DNA from 3 places in the Nonomuraea sp. NPDC050786 genome. Region 2 is predicted to be linked to each of the others. Evidence: riboswitches for the same ligand, from Rfam matches in the RefSeq annotation. Region 2 holds a riboswitch; each other region holds the start of a gene.

Region 1 (6,683 bases), on a different contig from region 2:
TGCCGTTCGGCGGGAACGAGACCGTCCCGAGCGGCGGCACGGCGGTCAAGTGGGACCGCACCAAGGCCCTGGCCCTCTTCGACGCTCTCAAGAGCGACAAGCCGGTTCCCCAGAACATCATCGACAGCAACTGAGCACTAACCTGCCGGCCATGGCCATCTCGGAGAAACTGCACAGCATCGGCCGTCCGATGCTCCAGGCGCAGCTGGAGCATCCCACCGTGGCCGGCATCGGGCGGGGCGACCTGCCCGAGCCGGTGTTCAGGTCGTGGCTGGAGCAGGACTACCTGTTCCTGCTCGACTACGTACGGGTCTTCGCCCGGCTGGCCTGGCAGGCTCCCGCCGGGCACCTGGGCGACCTGGTGGACCTGGCGCACACCACGTACCACGACGAGCTGAGCCTGCACAGGTCGCTGTCGGCGGAGTTCGGGGCGGATCTGGAGGGGGCGGTGAAGGGGCCGGCGTGCGCGGCGTACACGGCGTTCCTGCTGGAGTCCGCGGCGTCGTACGGGGAGGGGCTGGCGGCGCTTTATCCGTGTATGTGGGGATATTCGAGCCTTGGGCGGATATTGGCGGAGAATCCGCCTGATGAGCCGAGATATCGGGCTTGGGTGGACACGTACGCGGATCCGGGGTTCGAGGCGCTGACCGTGCGGATCGCGCAGATGATCGACGAGGCGGAGCCGGACCCGGCGCGGGCGGAGGCGCTGTTCGCCGAGGGGATGGCCCACGAGCTGGCCTTCTGGAACGTCCCCTAGCCGCCGTACGCTGGTGGCATGCCGGAACTTCCTGAAGTGGAGTCTCTCACCCACTTCCTGCGCGAGCGGGCCGTGGGACGTACGGTCCTGGGGGTCGACGTCGTGGCCATCCAGGCGCTCAAGACGTTCGACCCGCCCGTGACCGCGCTCGGCGGGCTGTCCGTCACCGGCGTGTCGCGGCACGGCAAGTTCCTCGACCTCGACTGTGACGGCCTCCACCTGGTCATCCACCTGGCCAGGGCGGGGTGGCTGCGCTGGCGCGACGACCTCTCGGGCGCGAAGCCGGTGCGCCCCGGCAAGGGGCCGCTCGCGGTACGGGTCCGGCTGGCGCCCGACGAGGAGGGGCCGGCGCCCGGGTTCGAGCTGACGGAGGCGGGGACGCAGAAGCGCCTCGCCGTCTATGTCACGAAAAATCCGGAAGACGTCCCCGGCATCGCCTCCCTCGGCCCCGACCCTCTCCGCGAGTCCTTCACCGTCGACGCGCTCAAGCGCATCGTGAGCGGCAACCGCACCCAGATCAAGGGGCTGCTGCGCGACCAGAAGATCATCGCGGGCATCGGCAACGCGTACTCGGACGAGGTGCTGCACGCGGCCAGAATGTCCCCGTTCAAGATCGCGGCGTCGTTGACCGACGCGCAGATCGCCGACCTGCACGAGGCCATCGTCACCATGTTGAGCGAGGCGGTGGAGCGGGCGCACGGGCTGGCGGCCAAGGACCTCAAGGCGGAGAAGAAGTCCGGGCTGCGCGTCCACAACCGGACGGGCCAGCCGTGCGACGTGTGCGGCGACACGATCCGCGAGGTGTCCTTCGCCGACTCGTCCCTGCAGTACTGCCCCACCTGCCAGACCGGCGGCAAGCCGCTCGCCGACCGGCGCCTGTCCCGCCTGCTGAAATGAGCCGCGCTCCGGTTATCGCTCGGCGGGTCGGTTCTCTCTTGTAACCGGGGCATGTTTTCGGCGAGCATGGGCACCGTGGAATCACCCGGTCACTGCGACAGCGCCATGGAAGACGACTACGACGTCCGCCAGTGGGACACGCGGGAGGACTGCGAGGTCCGTCAGATACTCGACCGCATCGCGGACAAGTGGTCGCTGCTGGTGATCGCGCTGCTCGACTGCCAGAGCCTGCGCTTCACCCAGCTCCGCCGCGAGATCGACGGCGTCAGCCAGCGCATGCTCAGCGTGACCCTGCGCCAGTTGGAGCGCGACGGCCTGGTCACCCGCACGGTCCACCCCGTCGTGCCGCCCAGGGTCGACTACGCGCTGACGCCGCTCGGCCGCACGCTCCACCAGACCATCAAGACGCTGGTCACCTGGACGGAGGAGCACCAGCAGGAGATCGCCGCCGCGCGTGCCGCCTACGACGCGAGGCGCGAGATGATGGAAGCATGACCGTACCTGAGATCGAGGCCAGCGCAGTTCCCGACGACGCCTACCTGCTCGACGTCCGAGAGCAGGACGAGTGGGTCGCCGGGCACGCGCCAGAGGCCGTCCACATCCCCATGACCCAGATCCAAGGGCGGGTGGACGAGGTGCCCGGCGACCGCACGGTCTACGTCGTCTGCCGGGTGGGCGGCCGGTCCCTGCAGGTGGCGGCCTGGCTCAACCAGCTCGGGCGCGACGCGGTCAACGTCGGTGGCGGCATGCAGTCGTGGGAGTACGCGCGCCGTCCGATGGTGAGCGAGACCGGGCAAACGCCCTTCGTGGCGTAAAAAGCTACAAAAGCGGGCGTAAAGCCTCCTGTGGCATTTCCGCCGCCACTAGGGCATGATGAGGGCGCCAACTTCAGATCGTCGCGGGAGCTCGGGGTTCGCCGGGCTGAGAGGGCAGCACAGATCCGCTGCCGACCGCCTGAACCTGTCCGGGTAATGCCGGCGTAGGGAGTGTGCGATGACGCATGTCGCCGACGAAGTTCCCCTGACCCTCGAGGGCAGGCCGCCGAAGACCCTGGGCGTGCTCGACCAGGGTGCGCTCTGGGCGAACCTCGGGGTCAGCCTCCTGGGCTTCTCCGGGGCGCTGCTCCTGCTCGACCCGCTCGGCGGGGCCCCGCTCAGCCTGGCCGCCGCGCTGGTGGCCGTCGTGGTGGGCAGCCTCGTCGGCACGGCCATGGTGGGCCTGTCCGCCGTCCCTGGCACGCGGACGGGGCAGCCCGCGATGGTGCTGCTGCGGGGGCTGTTCGGGGCGAGGATCTCGTACGTGCCCACGGTGCTGAACATCGTGCAGATGATCGGCTGGGGTGCGTTCGAGCTGTGGGTGATCGCCAAGGCGGCCGGCGCGATCTTCGGCGCGGTGCCGTACCAGGTGTGGGTGATCGCGGCGGGGGCGCTGACCACCGCGCTCTCCATCTGGCCGCTCGGGTCGGTGCGGATCCTGCGGCGGTACGTCACCATCGGGGTGGTCGTGTCGCTGGTCTGGTTCGCCTGGTTCTTCCTGACCCGGGCGCCCGCGCACACCGGCGGGTCCTGGGCGGCGTTCGCCCCGGCCGTGGACTACGTGATCGCGCTGTCGGTGTCGTGGGTGCCGATGGCGGCCGACTTCGCCCGGCACTCCCGGTCGAGCGGGGCGGCGTTCACCGGCGTGGTCGCCGGGTACACGCTGGCGCAGGTGGCCTGCCTGGGGCTGGGCGTGTACGCGGTGGCCCTGGCGGGGGCGGACGCGGTGCGGGCCGACGGGACGTCGGTGTTCGGCCCGTTCGTCGCGGTGCCGCTGGGCGCGCTCTTCTTCGCGATCCTGGTGCTCCGCGAGACCGACCAGTCGTTCGCCAACGTCTACTCCACCACGCTCTCGCTGCAGAACCTGATGCCGCGCGTGGACCGGCGCATCTTCTCCACCGCCATCGGCGTGCTGACCGTCGCGATCGCCCTGTTCGTGGACGTCAACTCGTATGGGGCGTTCCTGGGCGTGATCGGGGCGGTGTTCGTGCCGATGTTCGCGGTGCTGGCCGTGGACTACTTCGTGCTGGGCGGCTCGCGCGGCTGGAACACCGAGGAGCACGCGCCCTCGCGCTGGTCGAGGCTGGTGCCGTGGGCCCTCGGCTTCGTGGCGTACTGGCTGACGACCTCCACGCCCACGCTCCCGCAGTGGGACGCCTACTGGCAGTCGGTCCGCGAGGCCATCGGCTTCGCCCGGCAGCCGTGGATGAACGGGGCGCTCGGCGCGGCCGTCGTGGCCGCGCTGGTGACCCTGCTCATCGGCGCGTTGACGCCCGCTGCTCGACGTTGAGCAGGTGCTGCTTGGCCGCTTGGCCGCCCGCGTAGTCGCCGAGCCCGCCGTCCTCGCGCACCACGCGGTGGCACGGCACGATCACGCACACGGGGTTGGAGGCCAGCGCGTTGCCGATCGCCCGCAGCGCGCGCGGCCTGCCGATGCTCGCGCCGATCTCCTCCAAGGTCGTCGTCGTGCCGTACGGGATCGCCGTCGTCTTCTGCAGCACCGTGCGGGCGAACGGCGTGGCCAGCGTCAGGTTCACCGGTGTGGCGAACGCGCGCAGGCGGCCGGAGAAGTACGCGTCCAGCTCCCTGCGCACCGGGTCGAGCCGGCGGGCGTCCTGCCCGATGAAGCTGCCCACATGCCTGGTGAGCAGCTCGAACACATTGTTCTCCGGCTCGAAGCTGCACGCCACGATGCCCTTGGCCGTCACCGCGAGCACCAGCCTGCCGACGGCGCCGTCATAGGTGCCGAACGCGATGTCAGGGGGCGTCTCACCTCGATAGGTGCTGGACGTCACGCGCAACAGGGCTTCAAGATCGCCACTCGACATGCGCCCACCCGTCCCCACCGAGAATCACCGTGACCGCAGCGTATCGGACGGATCGCCCGACGGACCCACCTTGCCACGTGCACTATGGAGGAGTGGGGGACGAATGGGCCGGGAGTGACGACGAGATAGCTCGTGCTGCCCTCGCCAGTTCGCCCAACGCCGTCGTGGTCGTCGACCGGGACCAGAGCGTGCTGGTCTGGAACGAGGCTGCCGAGCGGCTGTTCGGGTGGACCGCGGAGGAGATGCTCGGGCGCCGGGCGCCGATCGTGCCCGGCGAGCTCACCGCCGAGCACAACGCCGTCCTGGAGCGCGTACGCACCGGCGGCCAGGTCTCGGTTCGCACCAAGCGCCTGCGCGGCGACGGGACCGTTCTGGACGTCCGGGTCGACATCAGCGCGCTGCGCCTGGGCAGCGCCGTGGCCGGATACGTCTGCGTCCACCATCTCGCGCGCGCCGACGAGCTGGCCAGGAACCGCATGGCCCGCAGGGCGCGGCTGGTGCGCAGGCTGACCGACGTGGTCGGCGACATCAACTCCGAGCTCGAGCTCTCCGCCGTGCTCGACCGGATCTCGGCCAGCCTCACCGAGCTCACGGGGGCGGACGCGGGCGGGTTCGTGCTGATCGAGGGCGACCGGTTACGCCTGGTCAGCACGTACCAGCTGCCGGCCGCCATCAGGGGCACCACCACGGACCTGCGTACGAGCCTCGTGGACAAGCTCTTACGCACCGGCAAGACCGTCCTGCTGCAGTCGGACGAGCTGGACGACCTGGTGTGGGCGCGGCTGAAGGGCCTGCACACGATCGCGCTCGGGCTGGCCGCCGTCGGCGGGCGCCCCTACGGGGCTCTGTACGCGCTGTTCGCCGAGAGCACGCCCGGACACCTCGAGCTGGAGCTGCTGGAGCTGCTGGCCGGGCACGCCGGCATCGCCGTCGGCAACGCGGTGGCCTACCAGGAGGCGGTCCGGCAGCGGGCGCACGAGCAGGCCGTCTTCGACGCCAGTGCCGACGGCATCGCGGTGCTCGACGAGGCCGGCCGCGTGGTGCGGTGGAACCCGGCCGCCGTCGAGCTCACCGCGTTCCCCGCCGAGGCCGTCATCGGCGGGCCGCCGCCGTTCCCGCTGCCCAAACCGGGCGAGAAGGTCACGTTCCAGATGGAGAGCGGGCGGTGGCTGGACGTCGTGAGCGCGCGGATCGAGGAGACCGGCGAGGTGGTCATCGACTTCCGCGACGTGACCACGGCCAAGGAGCTCGAGGAGGCCAAGGACCTGTTCCTGGCCACGACCAGCCACGAGCTGCGTACGCCCATCACGATCGTGCGCGGGTTCGCCAGCACCCTCGACAGGCGCTGGGACAAGATGAGCGACCCCGAGCGCCGCTCGGCCGTCCACACGATCGCCGAGCGCGCCAGGTCGCTGGGCGAGCTCATGGACCACCTGCTGCTCGGGGCCAGGGCGGGGGCGGACGAGCTGAAGGTGCGCATCGAGGAGTTCGACCTGGCGGAGCGGATCGACGCGGCCACCCTGGGGCTGCCCGCGCTGTCGGACAAGCACCGGGTCGAGGTGGACATCCGTGACGGGCTGCCGTACGTGCTCGGTGACGCGCTGGCCACGGACATCGTCCTGGGGCAGCTGCTGGAGAACGCGTTCAAGTATTCGCCCGAGGGCGGGCTGATCAGCGTGGCGGCCTGGCCCGAGGGCGACAACGTGGTCGTGGTCGTGGACGACGAAGGCGTGGGTATCGCGCCGACGGACCGCGAGCGGATCTTTGAGAGGTTTGTCCAGGTGGACAGCGGGGACCGGAGAAGGTTTGGTGGAGTAGGGCTCGGTCTTTACATCGTCCGTAGCCTCGCGAGAGCCCAGGGCGGAGACGTGAGCGCCCATCCGCGACCGGAAGGGGGGACGAGAATGCGGCTCTCGCTACGAGCTGTTTCCCCTATCCGATCCGACACACCGATGCGGTAACGAGGTGGTCACAGTTCCGCTGATCTATCGTCCAATGTGCACAAGCTGTGATCGAGATGCGGTTTCTGGGATCGAGTAACGGGGCATTTCGGTCGTACCGGGGAGTGTTCCCGCGGGGGGCACAGGGAACGGGGAGGTGGGTGTGTCAAGCGTGGTGCTGCTGCCGTACGCGCCGTCCAGCGTCGCCGTCGCCCGCCAGCGTCTG
Region 2 (6,683 bases):
CGGCCGCGGTGAGCTCGCCGAGATCCCGGTACGGCCGGCGCGCCGCCAGCTTCGCGGCGAAGGTCCGCGAGGCGCAGCAGGTGAGCAGCTCCTCCTCGGCGGCGTCCGGGGACCTGGCGTTGAAGTCGGGCAGTGTGTCGGGCATGTCAGAAGTACACACATGCGCTTCGTGCCCGGTCCATCCGCAAGAACTCCGAACTGACCGCCCCCATGGCCAGGACTTTTCGTGTCATGCTCCAAGCCCGAGCCTCGCCACCTCGGCGCGACTGCTTACTGCCAGAGGATGACCGTGCTGCCCTGAGGCCGCTCGCTGTTCGGCAGGGGCCGCTGGAACTGCACGACCCCGCGATTGCCGAGCTTCTGCACCCGCACGTGGAACCCGAGCGCCTCCAGCTCCGCCTTGGCGTCCTTGACGTTCTTGCCCAGCACCGACGGCACCAGCCCGAACTGCTGGTCGTCGCGGGCCTCGTTGTCGCCGCGGAACCAGTCCAGGAAGTCCGACTGGCACCGGGCCACCGTGATCGCGGCCTGCGCGCCCTTGTCCACCTCGGACTTCGCCTTGGGCGTCTGGGCGATGACCGTGCACGGCTCGGCGTCGTCGTCCACCTCGTTGACCTGCACCTGGAACCCTTGCTCGCCCAGATATCTGGCGGCCTCGTCCTTGGGCATGCCGCTGACGTCGGGCATGACCATGCCGGCGCTGACGAAGATGTCGACCTTGGCGCCCTCTCGCAGCTTCTCGCCCGCCTGCGGCGAGGTGCGGATCACCTTGCCCCGTTCGACCAGCTGGTTGGCCAGCCGCTTGACCACGCCCACGGTCAGCCCGGCGGCGGCGATCGCGGCGCGGGCCTCGTCGCCGCTCATGGCGGCGGTGTTGGGCACGACGACGCGCTTGGGGCCGAGCGAGGGCACCAGCGTGATCGTGGCGCCCTTCTTCACCTCGACGTTGGCGGCCGGGTCGGTGCTGAGGACCAGGCCCGCCGCCACCTTCTCGTCGTTGACGCCCTTGCCCTCCTGCACCACGAACCCGGCCGCGACGGCGCTCTTCCTGGCCAGCTCCAGGTTCTTGCCGACCAGGTCGGGCACGTGGACGAGCTCGGGCTGCGCGAAGAACCAGCCGGTCAGGCCCACCGCGACCACCATCACGGCGGCGAGTGTCACCAGGAACCAGTTGGGCCGGAACCCCTGCCGCTTCGGCGTCTCCTCCCGCGGCTGGATCATGGTGTGGGCCGGCGCGGCCTGCGGCATCGAGGGGGCGGCGGCGAACGTGCGGGTGTGCGGCTGGGAGTGGGACAGCGGCGGGTTGGTCAGCCGCGGCAGCATCCGGTGCGCGTCGACCGCCGCCACGAGCATCGCGGTGGCGTCGGCGGGGCGGTCGCCGGGCTCGCGGGCCGTCGCGTGCGTCACCAGCGTGTCGATCAGCGGCGGCACCTCGGGGACGAGCGACGACGGCGGGGGCACGGTGTCGTGGACGTGCCGGTAGGCGACCGACATCGGCGTCTGGCCGTCGTACGGCTGCTGCCCCGTGACCAGCTCGAACAGCATGATGCCCGCGGCGTAGACGTCGCTGCGCACGTCGGTGGCGCCGAGCGTGACCTGCTCGGGAGCCATGTAGCCGATCGTGCCGATCATCACGCCGGTGCGGGTCTGGTTGGTGGCCTCGATGGCCCTGGCCAGGCCGAAGTCGACGACCTTGACCCGGCCGTCGTCGGTCATCAGGACGTTCTCCGGCTTGACGTCGCGGTGGACCATCCCGGCCTGGTGGGCCGCGCCGAGGGCGGCGAGCACCGGGATCATGATCTCGAGGGCCTCGCGGGCGGGCAGCCTGCCGCGCTCGCGCAGGATGTCGCGGAGCGTCCTGCCGGGCACGTACTCCATCGACAGGTAGACGACGTCGTTGTCGGTGCCCTGGTCGAAGACGTGCACCACGTTGGGGTGCGAGAGGCTGGCGACCGACTTGGCCTCGCCGATGAACCTCCTGACGAACGCGGGGTCCTCGGCGAGCGAGCGGTGCATGACCTTCAGCGCCACCGTCCGGTCCAGCCGGACGTCCAGCGCGAGGTAGACGGTCGCCATACCGCCCCGGGCGATCCGGCTCTCGATGCGGTAGCGTCCGTCGAGAAGCCGCCCGACCAGCGGGTCCGCAGTCGTCGTGTCCACCCCGCTGAGTTTACGGGCGTTTTGCCATCGGCAGGGCCTTGCCGCCCGAAACCGATGCGGAGACGTTCCCTGTGGAACGGCCCCGCACCAGCAACCTCAGCACCCTCGAGGAAACGGCCCTCTCAGGGGGTCATCGGGGAGGACGCCTCGGCGTAGCGCCTGCGCGGGATGCGGCCCGCCAGCCGCGCCAGCCGTCCCGCGACCACGGCCCCCTTCATGGCCGCCGCCATGAGGTCGGGCCGCTGCGCCCTGGTCACCGCCGTGGCCAGCAGCACGGCGTCGCAGCCCAGCTCCATCGCCAGCGCGGCGTCGCTCGCCGTGCCGATGCCCGCGTCGAGCACCACCGGCACCGAGGCGGCCTCGACGATCAGCTCGATGTTGTGCGGGTTGCGGATGCCGAGGCCCGAGCCGATCGGCGCGCCCAGCGGCATCACGGCCGCGCAGCCCGCCTGCTCCAGCCTGCGGGCCAGCGCGGGATCGTCCCCGATGTACGGCAGCACCACGAACCCGTCGGCCACCAGCCGCTCGGCCGCGTCGAACGTCTCGATCGGGTCGGGCAGCAGCGTCCGCTCGTCGGCGATGACCTCCAGCTTGACCCAGTTCGTGCCGAGCGCCTCCCTGGCCAGCCGCGCCGTCAGCACGGCCTCGCCCGCGGTGAAGCAGCCGGCCGTGTTGGGCAGCACCTTGATGTCCCGCCTGCGCAGCACGTCGAGGACCGAGCCGGGGGCCTGGGGGTCGAGCCGCCGCATGGCCACCGTGGTGATCTCGGTGCCGGACGCGGCCAGCGCCTGGTCGAGCACGTCGAGCGAGGGCGCGCCGCCGGTCCCCATGATGAGCCGGGAAGCGAACTTCTCCCCGGCGATGATCAGATCATCCACCTTGCACCGCCGTCAGAACCTCCACCCGGTCACGGTCGCTGAGCGCCGTCGTCTCCCACGAGCTCCGCGTGACCACCTCGTCGTTCACGGCCACGGCCACTCCGGTGGTGGCCGCGGTCAGTCTGCGTACGGCCTGCGCCACGGTCATGCCGTCGGCCACCTCGTGCGCGGCCCCGTTGATCGTCACAATCATGAAATTTCCCGAAACCTTCCAGGCGCGCACAACGCCGCCAGCTCGCCCTCTTCGCCCCGCAGGATGTCGGCCGTCAACGGCGCCAGCAGCACGCCGCCCCGGTGGTGCCCGGTGGCCAGCGCGAGCCCCGGCGTGCCGCTCGGGCCGATGACGGGCAGGTTGTCCGGCGTGCCCGGCCGCAGTCCGGCCACCACGTCGGCGATCTCCAGCTCGGTGACGCCCGGCACCAGCTCCCTGGCGTCCCGCAGCAGCTCGTACAGCCCGCCCGCGGTCACCCGGGTGTCGAACCCCATCTCCTCCTGGGTCGCCCCGACCACCAGCTCGCCGTCACCCCGGGGGACGAGGTAGACCGGCGTGCCGTGCACGGTGCCGCGCACGCAGCGGGTGAGCAGCGGCTGCGGGGAACGCAGCCGCATGATCTGCCCCTTGACCGGCCGCACCGGCACGCCGGCCAGCCCGGCGCTCCATGCCCCGGCCGCCAGGACGACCCGCTCCGCCCGCACCTCGCCGCCGTCGTCGAAGCGTACCCCCGTGACCCGGCCGCCGTCGCGCAGCAGCTCGCCGACGCGGGCGCGGACCAGCGGGACCCCCAGGCGGTCGAGGGCGGCGAGCAGCGCCGCCGTCACCCGGCGCGGGTCCACCCAGGCGTCGCCGGGGGCCAGCAGCCCGCCCCGCACGGAGGGCGCCAGCATCGGCTCCAGGCGGCGGCACTCGCGCCCGCTCAGCCGCTCGACGGGCAGCTCCAGCTTCTCCATGTACGCGGCCAGCTCGTCCAGCGCCGCCAGGTCGTCGGCCCCGAACGCCACGTCGAGCGTCCCGTCGGAACGAAGATCCAGGGCCTCGACGCCCGGCAGGCCCGCGTCGGCCGCCAGCTCGGCGGCGAAGCCGGGCCAGCGGCGCAGCGAAGCCGCGCCCAGCCGCAGCAGCGGCACCTCGGTGTAGGAGACCTCGCTGACCGGCGCCAGCATCCCCGCGGCCGCGTGCGAGGCGCCCGAGGCCGGGGCGGGGTCCACGAGAGTGACCGGCAGGCCGTCGCGGGCCAGCCGCCAGGCCGCGGAGAGCCCGACCACCCCGGCGCCCACGATCACATCCATCCGCGCTCCCTTCGCCGGCATGATCCGGATCAGGTGTCTTGCGGTCGAAGGCCCGGTGCAGCCTTCCTCTCAGCCCGGTTACGGCCGGACTCCCGCGCGTCTTTCCGCCTCCAGCCTACGGCCTCGGCGCGACGGCCCGGCACCGCCCCCGTTATGGTCATGAACGTGAATCATGTCGTGGTGGTAGGAGCCGGCCTGGCCGGGGTGCGCACCGTGGAAGCGCTGCGCGGACGCGGATTCGGCGGAAGGATCACGCTGATCGGTGAGGAGCGCCATCGGCCCTACGACCGCCCGCCGCTGTCCAAGGCCGTGCTGTTCGGCGACGCCGACACCAGCTACGTCGGCACCGATCTGGCCGCGATCGACGTGGACTTCCGCCCGGGCGTCAGCGCCAAGTCGCTGCGCGCGGGCGTCGTCGAGACCACCGAGGGCGAGCTGAGCTACGACGGCCTGGTCATCGCCACCGGGGCCGAGCCGATCAGGCTGCCCGGCGACGGCCCGCAGCACGTGCTGCGCACGATCGACGACGCCCACGAGCTGCGGGCCATGCTCGTCCCCGGCGCCCGCGTCGCCATCATCGGCGCGGGCTGGATCGGCGCCGAGGTGGCCACCGCCGCCCGCCGCGCCGGCTGCGCGGTGACCGTGATCGAGGCGGGCCAGGCGCCGCTCGCGACCGCCGTCGGCGCCGAGATCGGGGCCCGCACCCAGCGCTGGTACGACGAGATCGACCTGCGGCTCGGCACCATGGTCGACTCCGTGGACGAGGGCGGCGTCCGCCTGGTCGGCGGCGAGTTCGTGGCGGCCCACGTGGTCGTCACGGGCATCGGCGTGCGCCCGGCCGTCGAATGGCTCACCGGCGCCGACATCGACCTGCACAACGGCGTGGTCGTGGACGAGCACCTGCGTGCCTCGCTGCCCGACACGGTCGCCGTCGGCGACTGCGCCGCCTGGTGGTCGCGCCGCTGGCAGACCAGGCTCAGGGTCGAGCACTGGGACACCGCGCTCAACGCCCCCGAGGTCGCCGCCGCGAGCCTGCTGGGCGAGGACGTGGCCTACGATCCCGTCCCCTACTTCTGGTCGGAGCAGTTCGGCCACATGGTGCAGTACGCCGGCCATCATCCGGCGGGGGAGCGGCTCGTCTACCGAGGCGACCCGGAGGGCAAGTGGTCGGCCCTCTGGCTCACCGCCGACGACGCCCTCGCCGCGGTGCTCGCCGTGGACCGGCCGCGGGACCTCGTACAGGGGCGCCGGATCATCGACGCGGGGCACCGCCTCGACGCGGAACGCCTGGTAGATCCAGATGTGCCCCTACGGGATTGTGTTGTTTGAGCAAGCACGCCATGTGGTAGTTGTGGTTTCGTGACGCTTTCTGTTGCACAGATCGACCGGGAGACCGACCAGCTCGTAGAAGAGTGGCTCACTCTCCCCGAAGTGGCCTCGCGCCTGGACCTTTCCATCGGGCGGGCCAAGCAACTCCTCAAGGACCACAAACTGCTCGGCGTGCGCCGGGGCAGCGGCGGGCCGCAGGTGCCCGCGGTGTTCCTCGACGGAAAGGACGTGATGAAGGGCCTGCCCGGCACGCTGACCGTGCTGCAGGACGCCGGCTACGACGATGTCGAGTCGCTGCGCTGGCTCTTCACCCCTGACGAGTCGCTGCCAGGGTCGCCCATCGAGGCGATCAAGGCCGGCCGCCACACGGAGGTCAAGCGGCGTGCCCAAGCCCTCGGTTTCTGAGGCACGCCTCTATCTCTGCACCGACGGCCGCCGCGACCGCGGCGACCTGGCAGAGTTCCTCGATACGGTGCTGACCGCGGGCGTGGACATCATCCAGCTGCGGGAGAAGGGCCTGGAGGCACGCGAAGAACTCGCGCTCCTCGAAGTCTTCCGCGACGCCTGCGACCGGCACGGCAAACTGCTGGCCGTCAACGACCGGGCGGACATCGCCTATGCCGCCCGGCCCGACGTGCTCCACCTGGGGCAGGACGACCTTCCTGTGGCGGTCGCGCGAGAGATACTCGGCGACGACATCGTCATCGGACGGTCCACCCACTCCGCCGCCGAGGCTTCCGCCGCGGCTGTGGAGCCGGGCGTCGACTACTTCTGCTGCGGCCCCGTCTGGCCCACGCCCACCAAGCCCGGCCGCCCGGCCCCCGGCCCGCCGCTGCTCAGGCACGCGGCCGCGCTGGAGAGCGCGCGGCCGTGGTTCGGGATCGGCGGCATCGACCTCACGAACCTGGACGAGGTGATGTCGTACGGGGTGAGCCGGGTGGTGGTCGTACGCGCGATCACGGACGCGGAGGACCCGGGGGCGGCCGCGGCGGAGTTCGCCAAGCGCCTGTCCTCCCGCTGACCCGGGGA
Region 3 (6,683 bases), on a different contig from region 2:
AGTCCGTGCTCGCCGCGAGCGTGCCGGGGTTGCCCAGGTCGTCCGCCTTGGCGTACTGGCCGCGGTCGGGCGTCACGGCGCGGGCCGGCACGGTGACGGTCTCGCCACCGGGCGTGGTGGCGCGGATGCCCTCACCCAGCATGTCGTAGACGGTGTCGGCGTAGAGCCGGGCGACCTCGGGCGAGGACGCGCCGGAGTACTTGGCCACCGCCTGGTACCACTTGCCGGCGTCCTTGCGGGCGGCGGCGGTCAGCTTGAGCTCGTCGGCGTAGGCCCGCAGCACGGCGGCGCCGCCGGCGATGTTGGCCGCGTCGTCCGCCTTCAGGGCCGAGAGCGGCTTCTTGGTCAGCGTGACCGCCCGGTCGAGGGTCTTGGCGGTGACCAGGTGCATCACGCCGTAGCCGTCGTCCGCGCTGGGCTGGCCCTTGTGCCCGTCCAGGTGCGTCTCGGAGTACGCGACCGACACCAGCAGGTCACGCGGCACCTCGTAGGCGGCCGCGGCCTTGGCGAACGCGTCGGCCATCGGGTCGGCGGCGGCGGCCGAGGCCGGCTGCCCCGCGCCCGCGAGCATCGCCAGGGGGATGACCGCGCCCGTAAGAATCATGCGCATCTTCACAGAGTTCAGCTCCCGCAGTGCCCGGACGGGGCGTCGTACTTGCTCGAGCCGACGCTGCCGCCCCACTTGACGCACTTGCCGGCGGCCGAGCCGCGGACCGGTCCGGCGTAGTACTCGAAGCTGCCGCTGTCGGTGACGCGGGTCTTGCCCTGGACCTCGAGGTAGGCGCTGGTGGCGCTGGCCTTGCCGAGCGAGGTCTTCTTGATCGTGGCCACGCAGTTGTTGCCGTTGGCGGAGTTGTAGGTCAGGTAGACCGTGCCGGCCGTGCCGAGGGCCTTGGACTCGATCACCTTGTAGCCGCTGCCGCAGACGGACTCGGCGGTGTGCGGGTTGGTGGAGCCGCCGCCGCCACCGCACTTGTTCTTCGAGGTCACCGAGGCGATCGGGTAGCCGAAGGTGACGCCGTTGAAGACGGCCTTCTTGATGTTGGCCGGGTAGCTGGAGCCGTTGCGCACCTCGTAGTGGAGGTGGGGGCTGATGTTGTTGCCCGGCTTGCTGGTGTTGCCGACGGTGCCGATCTTCTGGCCCTGGGCGACCTGGGCGCCGGCCGAGACGGCGCGGGAGTTCAGGTGGGCGTAGTACGAGGTCCAGCCACCACCGTGGTCGATCTTGACCAGGTTGCCGTAGCCGTTGGCCGAGCCCTGGTGGGCGGAGATGACCACGGTGCCGGCCGCGGCGGCGACCACGGTGTCACCCTTGTCGGCGTCGGGCGTGCTGCCCCGGTTGAAGTCGATCTCATACGACCGGTGGGCGCTGCTCCCGCTGTTGTTGCCCGTCCAGGTCTGGCCGCACGGGAACGGGAGCTGGAAGCTCGGGGCGGCCAGGGTCGAGACCGGCGGGACGTCCACCTGGTTCGGCGGGTTGCCCATCTCCCCCTCGTCCTCCTTCGCCGAGGACGACGGCGAAGGGGTCGGGGTCGGGGCGGCCCATGCCGCCGTCGCGATCGAGCTTGTGGCGAGGCTGAAGAGCAGGGCAACCCCGGCCGTAAGCACCCCTCTGGGTCTCATGCGGATACCTTTCTGCGCGCGCCGGAGGGGGTGGTCCCCGACCGGCACCGCGAACTGTCCGTTGGATCTTTCGAAGCGCTCTTGCTGGGGACCAAGATTGCGAGTACGACATACAAAGAACATCCAAAATCGGTATAAAGGCCCTTCCAGCTTGATACGCCTCACCCACGGGCGCCCCGCCCGGCGTCCAGCTCAGGAGTACGCGCGGTCATGGTGGTTGAACAGCCCGTATTCAGTGTTCTTGGGCCGTTGCAGGTCCGGTCTCCTGAAGGGCTCCTTCGGATCGCGGGCAGGAAGCCCAGGCTCCTGCTCGCCTCGCTGCTGCTGGACGCCAACCAGGTGGTCAGCTCGGACATGCTCGTCGAGGTGCTGTGGCCGCGGACGCAGCCGTCGTCCGCCGTCGCCAATCTGCGCACGTACGTGAGCTCGCTGCGCTCGGCCGGGGTCCAGATCGTGGCCCAGCCCTCCGGCTACGCGATCGAGATCGACGCGGAGCGGCTGGACGCCCTGCGGTTCGAGGAACTGGTGACCATGGCGCGGGCGGCGGGCCGTACCGACGAGGCCTTCGAGCATTTACGCCGCGCTCTGGCGTTATGGCGCGGGGCGCCGCTCAGCGACCTGCCCGCCAGCCCGCTGTGGGACGGGCGGCTGCGCGCGCTCACCCAGGCCCGGCTGGCCGCGGCCGAGGAGCTGGCCGAGCTGAAGCTGGCCCGCGGCGAGCACGCCGGCGCGATCGACGACCTGCGCCGGCTGATCGGCGAGCACCCCTACCGGGAGGATCTGTGGCAGCGGCTGATCCTCGCCCTGCACCACAGCGGCCGGCGGGCCGAGGCGCTGCACGCCTACACCACGATCAGGCGGCAGCTCGTGGACGAGCTGGGCATCGAGCCGGGGCAGGACCTGCGTGACGTGCACGCCTCCGTGCTGGCGGGCGACCCCGCGCCCGCGCCCGTGACGGCGGGCGATCCGCCTCCGGCGCCCGCCGCCGCGCCCCACCAGCTCCCCGCGGACGTGCCGGACTTCACGCCCCACCAGCTCCCGGCCGACGTGCCGGACTTCACCGGCAGGGCGGCGGACGTGGCGGCCCTGACCCGGGCCCTGTCGGCGGGCGAGCGCCCGCCGGACGGGCCGCCTTCGATCGCCGTGGTGACCGGGCCGCCCGGCGTCGGCAAGTCGGCGCTGGCCGTGCACTGCGCGCACGCCCTGCGCGCGGAGTACCCGGCCGGCCAGCTCTACCTGTGCCTGGGCGGCACCGACACGACGCCGGCCGACCCCCTCGACCTTCTCGCCGAGGCGCTGCGCGCGCTCGGCGTCGCGGAGCAGGCCCTGCCGCCCACGCTGCGCGAGCGGGCCTCCCTGTACCGGTCCCTGCTGGCCCGGCGGCCCATGCTGGTCTTCCTCGACGACGCCGCCGACACCGCGCAGGTACGCGCCCTGCTGCCCGGTCACGGCTGCGCGGTGCTCGTCACGAGCCGGCGGCGGATCGCGGAGCTGCCGGGCGCCCTCCAGCTCGAGCTCGACGTGCTGCCGCCCGAGGAGGCCGAGGAACTCCTCGCCAAGATCGTCGGCGCCGAGCGGGTGGCGGCGGAGCGCGAGGCCGCACAGGCGATCCTGCACTCCTGCGGCCACCTGCCGCTGGCCGTCAGGGTGGCGGGGGCCCGGCTGGCCGGGCGGCCCGGCTGGCCGCTGAGCGTGCTGCGGCAGCGGCTGGATGACGAGACGAGCCGCCTCGACGAGCTGCGCGCCGGCGACCTCGAGGTACGCGGCTCGTTCGAGCTCAGCTACCGCCGGCTGCCCGGCGACGCGGCCCTGGCCTTCCGCGCGCTCGGCCTGCTCGGCTCCCAGTCCGTACCCGGCTGGGTGGCCGACGCCGTGCTCGACCGGCACCGGTCGGACACCGTGGTGGACACCCTCGTGGACGCCAACCTCCTGCGCCTGGCCGGCACCGACCCCGTCGGCCAGCCCCGCTACCGCCTGCACGACCTGGTCCGCTGCGCCGCCATGGAGAAGGCGGGCGCCCCCACCATCGACGGGGCCGAACGGCACGCGCTCGTCAGGGTGCTCGGCGGCTGGCTGACCGCCGCCGAACACGCCGCCGCGCGGCTGCCGACCACCCTGTTCGGGCTGACGTCCGACGGGGCGCCCCGCTGGAGCCTGGAGCGGGAGACCCTCGGCCGCCTGACCGCCGAGCCGCTGGCCTGGTTCGACGCCGAGCATGAGTCCCTGGTCGACGCCGTACGGCTGGCCGCCGGCGCGGGCCTGGCCCAGTCCGCGTGGGGGCTGGCCGCGACCCTGGTGCCCTACTTCGACCTGCACTGCCGCCTGGACGAGTGGCAGAGCACGCACCGCGTCGCCCTGGACAGCGCCCGCGCGGCCGGCGACCGCCACGGCGAGGCCGCCATGCTCCGCGGCCTGGCCCAGGTCTGCCTCTACCAGGACCGGTACGCCGAGGCCGGCGACATGTTCCGGCGCGCGCGGGCCATCTTCCACGAGCTCGGCGACACGCGGAGCGAGGCGATCTCGATCTGCGGGCTGGCGGCGGTCAACCAGTTCTCCGGCCGGCACCTCAGGGCGCTCGGGTCCTTCAGGCACGCGCTGGCCATGTTCCTGGCCATCGGCGACAGGAGCGGCGAGGCGTACGCGCGGCAGGCGATCGGGCGCGTCTACCTGTCGCTGCGCGACGTGCGCCAGGCCTCCAGGTGGCTCGGGGACGCCCTGCGGCTGGCCGAGGAGCTCGGCGACGCGCACCGCGAGGGCTGCGTGTCCATGCAGCTCGGCCGCCTGTACGACCTGGTCGCCGAGTCCGACAGGGCCATGCGCTTCCAGGGGCACGCGCTGGACATCTTCGAGGCTCTCGGGGATCGGCACTGCGGCGCGTACGCGATGCGGAACCTGGGTGGGCTCCAGGTGGCCAGGGGCGACCGGTCGGACGGCTCCGACCAGCTGGAGCGCTCACTGGTGATCTTCCAGCAGCTCGGGGACCGGAGCGGCGAGGCGGACACGTACCAGTCGCTGGGCGAGCTGTACCACTCGTCCGGGCGCTCCGTGCTGGCCCGCCACTACCTGCACCAGGCCCGCGAGCTGCGCAGGGAGCTCAGCGAGTCGTTCGCGTGACGGCGGGGTGTGCGGCCAGCCATCCCGCCGTGGGCCAGGTCTCGAGGCGCCACGCGCTGTCCCAGAACATCCACTCGTACTCGGTGGCCCGGCAGAACGCCGCCTCCATCGCCCGGCGCGTCCCCGGGTCGGCGAGCTCGGCCAGCCGGTCCACGAGCGCCCTGGCCTGCTCCACCGAGGCCGCGAACGACGGGTCGGAGTAGGTGGCGATCCAGGTCCGGTACGGGTGGCCGGCGGCGTCCGCCGTGCGCTCGAGCAGCGCCGTGCCGACGTCCTGGTACACCCAGAAACACGGCAGCACGGCGGCGGCGAGCACGGGCAAGGGAGCGGCGAGGGCCGTGGCCTGGAGATAGGAGGAGTAGGCCAGGCAGGTGGGCGAGGTGGCGATGGCTTCTGTCTCGTCGGGCGCCAGGCCGAACTGCTGGAGGTAGCCGGCGTGCAGCCCGCGCTCGACGACCAGCGCCGTGTGCGCGCTCCGGGCGAAGAACGCGGCGTCGTCCGGGTCGGTGGCGCGGGCCGAGGCGGTCGCGAGCACCTTGGAGTACGCCACCAGGTAGCGGCCGTCCTGGACGAGGTAGAACGCGAAGCGCTCCCGGTCGAGGGTGCCGTCGCGGAGCGCGGTGTTGAACGGGTGGTGGTGGATCGCCTCGAGCAACGCGGCCGTGCGCGTCCACATCTGCTCACAGAAGGTCACCGATGACGTCCCTTCGCTAGTGCGAACTAGATCAGGTTCGACGGGTGTGATCTCAGCCCGGCCTCCCGGGCACCCCGCGTCACAGGGAACGCTAGCAGAGGGCGAGAAGCGACACCACGGCCCGCACTCTCACCAGAGCGGTGGCGGCCGGCAGACCGGCCCAGACGATGGGCCGCCGCACCGGCTCAGCCACGCCGGGCCTCCCACGTGCGCCGACGCCCGGCTCCGAGCCCGTGCCCACACCCGCGAGCACAGCGAGGACCCCCTCGAAATAGGCTCGTGGACATGGCCGGCCGCATTCTCGTCCTGAACACCGGATCCTCGTCGATCAAGTACGAGCTGGTGGACGTCGAGACCCGCGAACGCCCAGCCGGCGGCCTGGTCGAACGCATCGGCGAGGAGACCGGGCGGCTCACCCATCGGAGCGGGGACGGGACGCCGTACGTGCGGGAGCGGCCCTTCCCCGGGCACGGCGAGGGGCTGGAGGCCATGATGGAGGCGTTCGCCGCGGCAGGGCCCGAACTGGCGCCCGTCGCGGTCGGGCACCGGGTCGTGCACGGCGGCACCCGCTTCACCGAGGCCGTGCTGATCGACGACGACGTGATCGCCGCCCTCGAGGAACTGACACCACTCGCTCCCCTGCACAACCCGATCAACGTCACCGGCATCCGCGTCGCGCGCAAGGCGTTCCCCCAGGTACCACAGGTGGCCGTGTTCGACACCGCCTTCCACCGCACCCTGCCACCCGAGGCCTACACCTACGCCGTGCCCCAGGAGTGGGGCGTGCGGCGCTTCGGCTTCCACGGCACCTCCTGCGCGTACGTCTCCCGCCGCGCCGCCGCCTTCCTCCGCCGGGACCTGGCCGACCTCAACCTGATCGTGCTGCACCTGGGCAACGGCGCCAGCGCCACCGCCGTCTGCGGCGGGCGCAGCATCGACACCTCCATGGGCATGACGCCCTTGGAGGGGCTGGTCATGGGCACCCGCTCCGGCGACATCGACCCGGCGCTCACCGGTTACCTCGCCCGCGTGAACGGGCTGGACGCCCAGCAGGTCGAGCAGGCGCTCACTCACCACAGCGGCCTGCTCGCGCTGGCCGGCACCAGAGACATGCGGGAAGTACGCGCCCGCGACGACCACGCCGCCCGTTCAGCCCTGGACATCTACACTCGCCGCATCCGCAAGTACGTCGGCGCCTACTACGCGCTGCTCGGACGGGTGGACGCGATCGTGTTCACCGGCGGCGTGGGCG

Evidence for each region. A riboswitch is a leader RNA that binds a small molecule or an ion and turns the genes downstream of it on or off. The one in region 2 is predicted to bind thiamine pyrophosphate.
Region 1: linked by a shared signal. The riboswitch ahead of AB0H84_RS35270 (cytosine permease) and the one ahead of thiO (glycine oxidase ThiO) in region 2 are both predicted to bind thiamine pyrophosphate.
Region 3: linked by a shared signal. The riboswitch ahead of tenA (thiaminase II) and the one ahead of thiO (glycine oxidase ThiO) in region 2 are both predicted to bind thiamine pyrophosphate.

The regions. Positions count from the first base shown of each region.
Region 1 is NZ_JBFAHJ010000024.1:86,399-93,081, reverse strand. It holds gene AB0H84_RS35295 (LCP family protein) at 1-134, shown strand, start outside; gene AB0H84_RS35290 (TenA family protein) at 152-757, shown strand; gene AB0H84_RS35285 (DNA-formamidopyrimidine glycosylase family protein) at 776-1,654, shown strand; gene AB0H84_RS35280 (helix-turn-helix domain-containing protein) at 1,760-2,149, shown strand; gene AB0H84_RS35275 (rhodanese-like domain-containing protein) at 2,146-2,469, shown strand; TPP riboswitch at 2,543-2,658, shown strand; gene AB0H84_RS35270 (cytosine permease) at 2,648-3,979, shown strand; gene AB0H84_RS35265 (methylated-DNA--[protein]-cysteine S-methyltransferase) at 3,945-4,517, opposite strand; gene AB0H84_RS35260 (PAS domain S-box protein) at 4,610-6,478, shown strand; gene AB0H84_RS35255 (ATP-binding protein) at 6,615-6,683, shown strand, end outside.
Region 2 is NZ_JBFAHJ010000002.1:344,322-351,004, reverse strand. It holds gene uraD (2-oxo-4-hydroxy-4-carboxy-5-ureidoimidazoline decarboxylase) at 1-145, opposite strand, end outside; gene pknB (Stk1 family PASTA domain-containing Ser/Thr kinase) at 271-2,160, opposite strand; gene AB0H84_RS05980 (thiazole synthase) at 2,283-3,038, opposite strand; gene thiS (sulfur carrier protein ThiS) at 3,031-3,231, opposite strand; gene thiO (glycine oxidase ThiO) at 3,228-4,325, opposite strand; TPP riboswitch at 4,315-4,431, opposite strand; gene AB0H84_RS05965 (FAD-dependent oxidoreductase) at 4,485-5,654, shown strand; gene AB0H84_RS05960 (Rv2175c family DNA-binding protein) at 5,685-6,059, shown strand; gene thiE (thiamine phosphate synthase) at 6,037-6,675, shown strand.
Region 3 is NZ_JBFAHJ010000014.1:32,776-39,458, forward strand. It holds gene AB0H84_RS24880 (peptidoglycan recognition family protein) at 1-610, opposite strand, end outside; gene AB0H84_RS24885 (M23 family metallopeptidase) at 622-1,623, opposite strand; gene AB0H84_RS24890 (BTAD domain-containing putative transcriptional regulator) at 1,834-4,737, shown strand; gene tenA (thiaminase II) at 4,718-5,431, opposite strand; TPP riboswitch at 5,423-5,518, opposite strand; gene AB0H84_RS24900 (acetate kinase) at 5,717-6,683, shown strand, end outside.